Regions from separate parts of the Colwellia sp. KU-HH00111 genome, predicted to be linked through region 1. Evidence: predicted binding sites of a transcription regulator. Region 1 holds the regulator's gene; each other region holds the start of a gene.
What was found. Region 1 encodes sigma-54, which starts transcription at its own class of promoters, with help from an activator protein. Its sites were predicted from a motif close to GTTGGCACGNNNNTNGNNT; they were not measured.
Positions count from the first base shown of each region.

Region 2: ABXG98_RS17390 (PEP-CTERM sorting domain-containing protein) is a predicted target of sigma-54. The motif match lies at 1,638-1,656, and genes of this name have one in related genera.
Region 3: ABXG98_RS01525 (PEP-CTERM sorting domain-containing protein) is a predicted target of sigma-54. The motif match lies at 2,469-2,487, and genes of this name have one in related genera.

Region 1 covers NZ_BAABWO010000005.1:43,776-48,071, reverse strand. The annotation lists gene ABXG98_RS10480 (HPr family phosphocarrier protein) at 1-231, opposite strand, end outside; gene rapZ (RNase adapter RapZ) at 267-1,121, opposite strand; gene ptsN (PTS IIA-like nitrogen regulatory protein PtsN) at 1,201-1,653, opposite strand; gene hpf (ribosome hibernation promoting factor) at 1,672-1,959, opposite strand; gene ABXG98_RS10460 (RNA polymerase factor sigma-54) at 2,005-3,522, opposite strand; gene lptB (LPS export ABC transporter ATP-binding protein) at 3,615-4,296, opposite strand, start outside.
Region 2 covers NZ_BAABWO010000011.1:135,714-140,009, reverse strand. The annotation lists gene ABXG98_RS17395 (FG-GAP repeat domain-containing protein) at 1-1,254, shown strand, start outside; gene ABXG98_RS17390 (PEP-CTERM sorting domain-containing protein) at 1,722-2,330, shown strand; gene ABXG98_RS17385 (HAMP domain-containing sensor histidine kinase) at 2,518-4,296, shown strand, end outside.
Region 3 covers NZ_BAABWO010000001.1:376,499-380,794, reverse strand. The annotation lists gene ABXG98_RS01535 (PepSY domain-containing protein) at 1-200, shown strand, start outside; gene ABXG98_RS01530 (serine hydrolase domain-containing protein) at 363-1,559, shown strand; gene ABXG98_RS01525 (PEP-CTERM sorting domain-containing protein) at 1,706-2,395, opposite strand; gene ABXG98_RS01520 (S9 family peptidase) at 2,937-4,296, opposite strand, start outside.

The sequences.
Region 1 (4,296 bases):
GCCTGTTGCGGTTACTTTAACCACTTTTCCTTGTCCTCCGGCTAATAGCATGATTGCCATAATACTGGCAGCATCTGCTTGTTTATCTTCTAGAGTTAAGGTGATTTTAGCGGAAAATTGTTGGCATAGTTGTGCCAGTTTAGTTGCTGCACGAGCATGCAGACCTAATTTGTTCACTATAGTTAATTCGCTGCTAACAGTTGTTGAATTGGCGTTTTGTATTAAAGTCATTATTTACTCAGGCGTTAAGTAGCTACTGTTTGAGGTTACCCGTTGCTTTTGTCAATATCTCTGTGGTGTATTTGTACATCTTTTTGTTCTTTGCGAAAGTTGCTGGCTAATAGCTCTGCAATATATACCGAGCGATGTTTACCACCAGTGCAGCCTATAGCAATAGTGACATAACTTCGGTTGTTACGCTCTAAATGAGGTAACCAAGTCATCATAAAGCTGTTAATTTGCCAGATGAACTTAGTGACTATCGGTTGACTAGCAAGAAAATCTTGTACTGGTTGCTCTAACCCTGTGTGAGGTTTCAATTGTTTATCCCAGTGCGGATTAGGTAGAAATCTAGCATCGAAAACATAATCAGCATCGGTTGGAATACCATGTTTAAAGCCAAAAGATTCAAAAACCAGTACCATTGAGCCTGTTTTTTTTCCTAAAATCCGCTCTCTTACTAAATCAGCTAACTGATGAGGACTTAATTGACTGGTATTAATATATAAGTCGGCCTTGGTAGAAATAGGGGTAAGCAGTTTTTTTTCTAAAGCAATAGCTTGATCTAAAGGAATATTCTTTTTAATTAATGGGTGTAAACGTCGAGTTTCGCTAAAACGGCGAATTAAATCATCATCATTGGCATCTAAAAACAATGTGGTCACTTCAACCGCATTAGGTAAATAGGCGATGATATCTAAAATATCGCGCGGATCTTTAGGCAGGTTACGCACATCTAAACTTACCGCAACATTTTCGTAATCATGAATAACTGTGTGGGTTAATGCAGGTAGTAAATTTACTGGAATATTATCTACACAATAATAACCTAAATCCTCTAACACCCTTAAAGCGACAGATTTTCCTGAACCTGAGCGGCCACTAACAATAATTAGTTTCATAGTGGTGAGATCCCAGAGTTGAGTTTATTCACTGAAAATATTGGTGTTTGTGCTCTAGGTAAAGTCATGTATTGCTAACTTATATTGTTTGTTGGATAAGGTTAAACATCTCTTGTTTGTTAGTACATTTGCGTACTTTCTTTGCCGTTTTACGTTCACTAAATAGTTTAGCAATACTTTGTAAGGTTTCTAAATGTTCTTGGGTGTTATCTTGAGGAACAAACAGACAAACGAAGATATCAACCGGCTTGTTATCTATGGCATCAAAATCAATAGCGTGCTCAGTCGTTATGAAAACTGCAATTGCCTTGCTGGTATTGTTTAAGCGGCCATGAGGAATGGCAATGCCATTGCCAATACCGGTACTCCCCATTTTTTCTCGATTAAGTAAACTGTCAAGCAAATCACCGGGGCTACTATCGCCTAATTCATTGGCTGCAAGTTGGCAAATTTGTTCGAGCAGTCGCTTTTTACTGCTTGCTGGAACTGCACATTGAGTACAGTCCAGCGTTAAGATATCTTGTAATGTCATAATTAAATAAGAAGAAAACTAATGTTGGGTTATTTTGCCTTTGTATTTGAGTACTTGGCGATCTAATTTGTCAACGAGGGTGTCGATAGAATTATACATGTCTGTGTTGATGGCTGAAGCATGAATTTCAGTGCCTTTTAGGTGAATAGTTGCTTCGGCTTTTTGATCTAATTTTTCAACGGTTAAGACAACATGCACATTGTTAATATGGTCGAAATGTCGCTCTAATTTGGTCAACTTGGTATTCACGTATTCGCGTAACGATGAAGTGATTTCTACATGGTGTCCGGTAAGGTTAATTTGCATAATATTGATCCTTATTTACGTAAATTTAGAAAATATAAACACAGTTTATAATAAACTCTTACGTTGATTTGACGGTGGTATAGACAAAGATTCTCTATATTTGGCTATGGTTCGCCTAGCAACGTTAATTCCCTGCTCGGCCAATAATTCGGCCATTTTACTATCACTTAGCGGTTTAGCAGGTATTTCCGCTAAAATGAGTTTCTTAATTAAAGAGCGAATAGCCGTCGATGAACACTCGCCACCATTTTCAGTGCCAACATGACTAGAAAAGAAGTATTTTAATTCAAAAATTCCTCTGGGCGTATGCATGTATTTTTGGGTAGTCACCCTAGAAATAGTTGACTCGTGCATTTCTACAGCTTCGGCTATATCATTTAGCACCATAGGTCGCATAGCTTCTGCACCATGCTCTAAAAACCCTTGCTGTCGTTGTACAATACAATTAGACACTTTTAATAAGGTGTCGTTGCGCGATTCTAAACTTTTAATAAACCACTTGGCTTCTTGTAAATTGGCGCGAATAAATTGGCCATCGTCACTGGAAGACTTAGTTGTTTTGGTCATCGCTGCATATTGCTGGTTTACCGATAATTTAGGTGCAGTATCAGCATTTAATTCGACAACCCATCGGCCATTTTTTTTCTCAACCGTGACATCAGGTATCACATATTGATCGTCACTTTTAATGACAGTATCACCAGGGCGCGGGTTCAAACTCTGAATTAAGCGCATGACTTCTCGTAATTGCTCTTCTTTTAATTTAGTTTTGCGCATTAATTGACGGTAGTCACGGTTGCCTAATAAATCAATATGCTCACTGATGATTAGCTTACTTTCGGCTAAATAAGGCGTGTTTGGTTCAAATTGATTCAATTGAATGAGTAAACAATCGGCAATAGATCGAGCGGCTACGCCAATGGGATCGAATACATTAATACGCTTTAAAACCGCTTCAACTTCATCAAGTTCAAGGTCTTCTATACCAACGCTATCTAAAATATCTTCGCTGGAAACGGTTAAATAGCCCGCGTCATCTACGGCTTCAATAATGGCGATAGCGACAGCACGGTCTGTTTCTGAAAAAGGTGTAAGCTCCATTTGCCATAACAGGTGATCTTGAATTGAATCAGTGGTTTCGCCTTGGTATGTGTAATCTTCTCCGGGGCTACTGACGGCGCCGGTATTTGACACACCAGCACTGTAACTTTCTTCCCAGGTAGTATCAATGTTTAGCTCTTCAGGAATATCATTTTTTTCCATTGCTTCGGTGGTGCTGATTTCATCAATGGTGGCACTAGCCTCTTCACTGCCGTCATTGGTATTTTTGTCGGCGGTTGAAACCGTTGCAGAATAAGCTTCTTCTAGATTATCAGTATTATTATCGGCATCATTATCTGATGCTTGCTGATCATTAACCTCAAGCAAAGGGTTATTTTCAAGCACTTCTTGAATTTCTTGTTGAAGCTCTAACGTTGATAACTGCAACAGCTTAATAGCTTGTTGCAGTTGTGGCGTCATGGTGAGTTGTTGTCCTATACGGAGCTGCAGAGTTGGGCGCATCTACCTTATATACATCCTATTCATATTGTTTCTTTTATTAACTATGCTCGCTTAATAGTAAGCATAGCCTAAGTTTGTAGTGTATGTGTTAACTATAACGTGAATTGTTCACCAAGGTATACATCTCTCACCTGCTGATTTGCAAGAATTTGATCTGCATTGCCTTGTGCAATAATTTCACCATGGCTAACGATATAAGCATGTTCACAAACATCGAGCGTTTCACGAACATTATGGTCGGTTATTAAAATACCGATACCACGCTCTTTAAGGTGAATGATAATTTTTTTTATATCGCCAACCGAAATGGGGTCAACCCCAGCAAAAGGTTCATCAAGTAGAATGAATTCAGGCTCTGCGGCAAGTGCGCGAGCTATCTCTACTCGCCTTCTTTCACCACCCGACAAACTCATGCCTAAATTATCTTTAATATGGCTGATATTAAACTCTTCTAATAAATGTTCCAAATGTTCTTGTCTGTCTTGTTCGCTAAGGCCTTTTTGCGTTTGTAAAATGGCCATAATATTGTCAGTAACGGTCAGCTTTCTAAAGATTGAAGCTTCTTGAGGTAAGTAACCAATGCCACGACGAGCGCGTTCATGCATTGGAGCAAGGGTAACATTCTCATCATTGAGAATGATTTGACCGTCATCGTTGGGCACTAAACCAACTATCATATAAAAAGAGGTGGTTTTACCTGCTCCATTGGGGCCTAACAGCCCGACAATTTGTCCGGCATTAACCGCTAGACTGACATCTTTCACCACGGTTTTA
Region 2 (4,296 bases), on a different contig from region 1:
GATTCTATCGTTTCTTTAAACTTTGAAGAAACCTCCGGATATAAATTTAGTCACTGGGAGTCTGGTAGTTGTGATGCTGGTGAAGAGGTATTAATGAACCCTGATAAAAAGCAACTCATTGCTCAGGAGTTTCGACCGAAAGAGGTAGCATTTGCAGATTTCAATGGTGATGGGTTACAAGATATAGCAACCATTTCATTGTTTAGCAGCCAGTTAACCGTCAGTTTTTCGTTAGGAAACGAGCAATATCAACTTGCACAAACATTTTCCGCCCCAATTTATTCAAGCTCCATGACTACTGCCGATTGGGAAGGCGACGGTGATACTGATATTTTTGTTGTCGATTACAAAGCCAACGCTATTTTATCGTATATGAATGATGGTAATGGTAATTTTACCTTGACTGATATGATTGAGATCGCCAATGAACACCCCTATTCATTAGCGATAGCCGACATCAATCAAGACGGTTTAAATGATTTGTTACTAGGAAGCTTTAGTGCGAATATTTCAGCAGATAGTTTAAAAGATATTGTAAATTCTGTTACTGGGCCTAGCTTGAGATGGTACGCCAACGAAGGCGATAACCAATTTTCTTTATATCAAGATATCCCGACTGAAGGAGCTTTCTTCAAGCTGGCAGTAGGGAAATTAACTGGTAGCAGCAATTTTGATATCGTTGGCACCGCAATTAATTTAAACAAGGTATTAGCCTATCGTTTAACGGCTTCTGATTATATCGAATCAACAATTTATGCTGATAACTATGTTTACGGTGTGGCACTTGGAGACATTGATCAAAATAATCTAACAGATGTACTTGTAACTTCCTATTATGGGCAGGATGTGGGGCTATTAACTCAGCATCAAGATGGAAGTTTTATTACAGATATTGTACATCGAGCTAATGATGGACTAACTTCTGTTTCATTTGCTGATATTGATTCAAATGGTATAGATGATATTGTCTGGGGCGAATTTGACAATAGAGTAGTCAACTGGATTCCAACAGACAGTTTGAAAACTTGTGTCGTTAACATGAATTCAAACAGAACCGTCGTAGCTAACTTTATTGAGAGCTCGTCTGACGACACAATTAATAATAACAATGTAACTGCTCCACCTTCGCTTCAAGAACAATCTTCTTCAGGTGGTAGCTTTGGTTTATCAGGTTTACTAGTTCTCTCGATCTATAATTTTAGAAAGAGATTTATTAACTATGGAAGGGTTTCACACTGTAAAGCTACACTTTAGCTGCTTTAGGCAGCTAAGACTCACGAAGCCCGACTTTGTAGCGCGAGTAGATTAGTGTATAACGTGGATGTTTAGCTTACGGGTTGAATTGTTGTAGGGTAAACGCTTAACTTGTTCTATACACTTAAACTAGTGCTGTTACTAGTATATGGTAGCGTCATAAATGGTGATATAACTGCCCTTATCGTATTCTCAGGGTTTAGCTAAGGCAGTTGTGTAATGTGCGGAATTATAAAGGAACGTTTTGCAAAGTGGTCATAATTGAATTTATTAACTAAAGGCAATTAATAATTATGCACAGCGAGTGTCCAATTACTTTACATCTATTGATTTCGGTGGTTTATAGCGGAACCTAAACCTATGAAAAAAAAGAGTATATATGCTTTGGAATGATTTTTGTATATATCATGCTTCCAACAATAAAAATACCATTCTCTTTCAATGAATGTATTACAAAGGAAGATACAATGAATATAAAAATGTTAAAAATGGCCTTAGTTGGTTTGATTATATCTATGAGTGGCTTAGCGAATGCTGGATTGATACTTAACCTTGATGAGTTAAATGGTGATGTAGTAATTAGTTGGAATGGTTCTCTTGACTTAGGCTCTGCAGTCTTTGATGCAACGCGAAATAGCAACTCCAGTAATTTATGGACAGCTGGAGGAGTTGGAGATTTACAATCTATGTTCGCTTCTGGCAGTGTTGACGACTATGATTTAGCAGCATTTACCAAAACCCCAACACTAGCTGCATTTACTGGTTCGTTATCAGGAGGCATTATCGCAGGTGATAACTTATTTATCGACTTTTCATCTTCTTTTAGACAAATATGGATGCCAAATGGGTATCAATCTGGTCAGGTAATATCAGGCAGTGGAACTTTTGCTGGTGCAACCTTCGCATCATTAGGCGCTAATGTTGGAGCCTACGAATGGGCATGGTCAAATAATATAGCATCAGATTCCCTAACTCTCATAGTAGGAAGCCCAACAGATGTCCCTGAACCCTCTTCTCTTGCTATCTTCGCATTAGGCATTATGGGATTAGCATCAAGAAGATTAAAAAAACAGTAATCAGTCTGATTCTCAAACATCTAAAGCACCATTCGTGGTGCTTTTTTTTCCTTGTTATTTGCCAATTAAACCAAAGAACAAAGTGTTGCTATTAAGTGTATAGTATTGTTACTTCACACTTGTTAAAGTATCTATTCCCTAAGCTTAATATTCTTTTAAATAAGCATTTTTCACCAACGAACATGCAATGACCATAAAACGCAAAACCCTTTTTTGGAAGTTATATCCTTCCTTTTTAATTATTTCATTTATTTCACTACTTGCAATTGTGATGATTGCATTATGGTCATTTAAATCGTTTTACTATCAAGAGCGTGCAAGTGATTTAGAAATAAGAGCTAAAATACTAACACCTGAATTTGCTCGTCTGCTTCAAACCAAAAAATACCAAGAAGTACAATATAAGGCTCAACAATTAGGTGACGACTCATTCACGCGGATCACAATTATTTTACCTTCTGGTGAAATTGTTGGAGATAACAAAAAAGATCCTACCACAATGGATAATCATAAAAAACGTCCAGAAGTTGAGCAAGCTATTCTTAGCGGTAAGGGTTTATCAATACGTTACGGTCACACGTTAGCAATTGATTCAATGTATTTTGCTATGCCAATTTTAGCGCAAAATAAAATGATAGGCGTAATGAGAACTTCAACGCCGTTAAATACACTACAGAATGCGCTAAGAGGCATATATTACAAGGTATCTCTTGGGTTTATTATCCTAACCATCATAACGGCATTTGCAAGTTGGTGGATGTCTAAAGCACTTGTGAGGCCTTTAGAAGTTATGAAGGTTCAAGCACAACGTTTAGCCAAAGGCGATTTTTCTAGTCGTGTACAACTCAGCTCTAACGACTCGCTTGAATCCGAGCAGCTAGGGCAAGCGTTCAACGAAATTGCTATCCAATTAAACCAACGAATAGAAATAATTCTTAACCAGAGAAATGAACAAGAAGCGGTATTTTCCAGTATGGTTGAAGGCGTTATTGCAGTAGATAATAGCGAAAATATTTTACGCATTAATCAAGCGGCTTATAATATTTTAAAAATTTCTGAAAATAATATCGAAGGTGAAAAACTTAAAGATGTTGTTGAAAATGTAGAGTTAAACCATTTAATTTTATATGCCCTCAAGCAAGACCAGCCGGTTGGGCAAGAAATTATTATCCATAACGACATTGAACAAGTACTTTTCGCCCAATCAGCGCCATTACTTGATATTCATAAAAACAAATGTGGCACTCTTGTGGTGTTTAATGATATCACCCAATTAAAAGAGTTTGAGTTACAAAGAAAAGAATTTGTTGCTAATGTTTCACATGAACTTAGAACGCCATTGACTGCAATACAAGGGTTATCTGAAACATTAATTGAATTTCCTAACTTAACCCAAGAGAAAAACGCAGAATTTATTGATATTATTCATACTCACTCTATTCGTCTAGAGGGTATTATAGAAAACTTATTAACCTTATCTAAAATAGAAAAAGAAACAGAAATTAATGAAATAGATTTTGTCGATGAGTCTATAACCTTAGCTTTAAGCAATGCTATATTTCTATGTAAAGACAAGGCATTAGAGAGAAACATCGACATTATTTTGAACCAAGCCGAAGATATAACCTTTAAGCATAGCCCCTCTTTAATTGAACAAGCTGTAATTAACTTACTCAATAATGCAATAAAATATAGTGATGGCAACAGTGAAATAAAACTTACTGTGATCAAAAATTCGCACGATATTGAAATCAGTGTTGAAGATAAAGGAAGCGGAATTCCAGAAGAGCATTTATCACGATTGTTTGAACGTTTTTATCGTGTAGACAAAGCTCGCAGCAGAGCGTTAGGTGGAACAGGGCTAGGGCTATCTATTGTCAAACACATTGCGCTTGCTCACAAGGGCTCGGTGAATGTAAAAAGTGAAATAAATAAGGGCAGTATTTTTTCAATCACTTTACCGTTA
Region 3 (4,296 bases), on a different contig from region 1:
ATGCTTCAAGTGGAAAAGTGCTATATGTTGCTCAACGCAATTCAGATCTTATTGAGAGCATTCACGATGGGACTTTTTTGGAAAAAAATGCCAACCTCTGGTTAATGTTGCCTGTAGCGATAGCTTCGATAGTCATCCTAATAACAGGAGTAATATTGTTTTTTATTCCTTACTTAAAAAAAAACAGGCCTAGAGCTTAATGTTGATCAGTTAAGAAAAAGACGTTAATCACTTGATTGATCTTTAATAGGCTTTAAAACAATTAGCACAAAATAAAAAATAATTAAGGGTCTATTTAAATTCTTCACTGTTTATTTAGCCATAAATTAGCTAGACTCAGTTTTTTTTATTAAAGAGGCATTGTGTTGTTTCGTATCTACTATCTTTTGCTGTTATCACTTTATATCCCCTGTGTTGCTGCTGACTCACTTACAGCGTTTAATCACAAGTTCTCCAAACATGTTGCCAAGCAACTTGAAAAATACAGCATTCCTGGTGGAGCTTATGTCATTGTAAAAAATAATAAAGTAGTATCCTTAGAAACTTTTGGCCACACGGACAAAACAAAAAGTAAAGAAATCAATAGTAATACAGTCTTTCGTTTAGCATCGGTATCAAAAACGTTTGCTTCCACCATTACCACTATGCTTGCACAAGAAAACGTGCTTAATTTATCAGCGCCAATCACACAATATGTACCTCGCTTTACTTTGGCTAAAAAAGGGGCCGCAGAAAAAATTCAGTTAAAGCATATTCTCAGCCATTCTAGCGGTTTAATGCCTAATGCTTATGATAATTTACTACATGAAAATTGGAGTATGAGTAAAATTATTAATCGTTTTGATCGAATAAACCCTATTTGCCTGCCAGAACAGTGTTACGGCTATCAAAATATCACGTTCGGATTATTGCAACCAGCCATTGAAGCTAGCCAACCACACAGTTATGCAGCACTGCTCGCACAAAGGTTGTTTTCTCCTTTAAAAATGAATGATAGCTCGGTTGGTTTTACAGCTTTTCAACAACACCAAAATACCGCAAAACCTCATGTGCTAAGAAAAACAATTTTAACAAAGCAAAAAGATAACCGAGGTAAAAGGCTAAAACAATATATTTGGCGTAAAGTGCCCGTAGCACCTGATTTTTATAAGGTTGCACCTTCTGCCGGTGTTAATTCAAGCATTTCAGATTTAGCACAATGGCTTATCGCTAATTTGGGACATAGCCCTGAAGTATTATCACCAGCATTGCTAACTGAAGTAACAACACCAAGAATAAAAACCAAGAAAGATTTACGGAGAAAATATTGGCGGGAACATTTAACTGATGCGCATTATGGTTACGGTTGGCGTATTTATCAACTACAAAAACAAACCATTATTTATCATTCTGGGTGGGTAGAAGGTTTTCGCGCTGATATTGGCTACTCACCTGAGTTGGGGTTAGGTTTTGCAATGCTTATCAATGCTGAAGCGAATGTTATTAATCAAGTTTCAAGTGAATTTTGGGCAAAAGCTCATGAATTGTTGCCTCCAAAAAGTCAAACTACTGCACCGTAAAAGCAACGACTGAAACTAATGAGCGAGTGTATTTCTATATAATAGTGTTGTTTTATATCAGCATCGACAGTTGATAGTGTGTAATCAATAAAAACACCAATTATAATAATTGATGTTTTATCAAGTTTGTAAGCTACAAAAAACAGCTACTGTTTAAATCGACGTGATGCTAAGCCCATCATTCCTAATGCAAAAATCGCAAGGGATGATGGCTCAGGAACACTAGTTGTAGTGTCATCGGTTGTAGTTAAACGAAAATCATCAAATACCCAAGCTCCTCCATCAGATACACCTGTACCTTCAGTTTGAAGACGAATACCTAAAGAAGACCAATTATTAGTAATTGCATTATTAAACGCTGCTGAAATATCAAAACTAAAGATATCTCCTATATTAATTCCATTTGTGCTAAACGATCCAACAATTGTACTTGCTATAGCTTGATAGTCACTAATATCTTCGGCGTTATTTCCTTGATAAAGAACTATATCTATCATTCCATTAAAAGGAAAATCATTTGTTCCACTAAACAACCCGTATGAAAAAGCATCAAATGTAACAAAAGCCTCTGGCGTAGTTACCAAACCGCCTAAATCATACTCCGATAAACCTCTAACTTCTTCACAACTAAAGTTACCAATTTCGGCTTTACCTGATGGATTACCAAAATCACCGCCTGTACTTGAATGGAAGTGATTCCCTGATGACTGATCACAATCAGAGGCTACTGAAAAAGTGAATCCGTTTGTAATTAACCCTGCGTTTGCTGTACTAATAAAACTAAGAAGTGCTATGGTTAAACTAGTTAAAGTTGCTTTCAAAAATTTTAATTTCATTTTTTATCCTTATAATCCCTTTCCAAAATTTTAGTAGATAATTCCTATGATAGTAATTATCTACTAAAAATTTATACAAAAGATAAGCCAACAAATAAAAATAACTTAATTTCAATAATTTAATTATCAAGTTGGCATTTTGCTATATTGAGTTGCAAAAAAAGCTGACACAAAATAGTAATCTATTTTTTAAAAGAGCTATTGTTTCAAGAATCCAAGTGAAATCGACGCCCTACTATTGATTATGAGACTTTCATTACTACATTTTTTATCGCTCAAAGGTGAGTGTTGAAGGATTTAAAGAGACTTGATGTAACATGACCTAATCAAATTAACATATCAAGATATCTCAAATTCAACGTTACGCCTTATCTCTAGGGTTTATAATTCTCGTTGAGATGAAAATAATTTAATCAACTTGGTATGAGATAGCACAAAAAAACTGGCTATTAAGTTACCTTAATAGCCAGAATCTTTTTGCTTGACAGTGTGTATTCTGACACTTATCAATAAATAAGTTATCAAGTGCACACTAAACAAATTATTTGTCTGCTGTATGCGCTTTTTCTGTCGGCTTTTTTGCAGCTAAATTAGCTTTATGATCAACTTTATAGTCAGGCATTTCATTGTTGCCATCCATTAAATAGTTATCCATCCAGCGCATTAATCGAATACTATAATCGTATTGTGCTGCTACTTTGCGGTTACCGTGACCTTCGCCAGGATAATATACTAAACGCACATCTTTGCCCTGCACTTTCATATAGCGATACATTTCCATTGATTGCGCCGGATGAACTCGCGGATCGTCTTTACCATGCATAATTAATAAAGGGGTTTTTGATTGATGCGCCCAGTAAATAGGACTGCGTTCTAAGTAGTACTGCCATTTATCCCATGGGTAAGAGCGCGCATGTACTAAGTGCATTTCATTAGAAATATCAGTGGTACCAAATTTAGATAATTGATTTGAAATACCAACGAACATTACGCTAGCGGCGAAGTGTTCGGTAAGCTTTGTTGCTGCCCAAGCAGAGGCATAACCACCATAAGAGCCACCAGTAATACCCACTCGTTTACTATCAACTAAGCCGATATCAACGAGGTGCTTCTTCATATCAACCAAATCGTCAAATTCTTTACCGGCATAATCATTTTGACCTAATTTAGAATAAGCGACACCTTTACCAGTTGAACCGCGATAATTAGGATAAAACACTGCATAACCGCGCGCAGCACCCATTTGACCTGGCTTTGAGTAGGCAGTTACCCAGCCATTTTTCTCATGGCTTTCTGGACCACCATGTACTTGCATGATTAACGGGTAGCGTTTTCCTTGTTGGTATTCTAATGGATAAACCAAAATCCCGCCAACTTCTACACCGTCTCTGGCTTTAATGGTGATAGATTCTTGTTTAGCAATTTTTTTGTCTTTTAACCATGGGTTTGAGTCAGATAACTTAGTTGCTTTTTTGCCTCGTACTAAAAAGACTTCATTTGGATGCTTAGCCGTGTGGCCTTTCACTACCAAGGTTTTATCTGAGTTTGAAAGAGACAGGTTAGAGGCAATGATCTTACCTGCTTTTATTTGAGTCTTATATTTATTACTGCCTGGCTTAATGTTAGCAACTATACTTTCTGTACCAACCTGAGCAATAAAGTTTAGCTTTGCACTTTTGTGTGACCATTCAATATCAGAAACATGACCAGCAAAATTTGGTAGCCAGTCAGTAATTTCACCTGTTTTGACATCAGCTAAATAAAGACGGCCAGCCGCTGGATCATGCTTATCTTCAGCGCCAATAACGGCAATATGTTTACCGTCATAAGAAAACTCTGCACTGCCTAGCTTACCTTCTGTAGCAATAGACATGGTGATCTTCTGATCTTCAACGTTCATT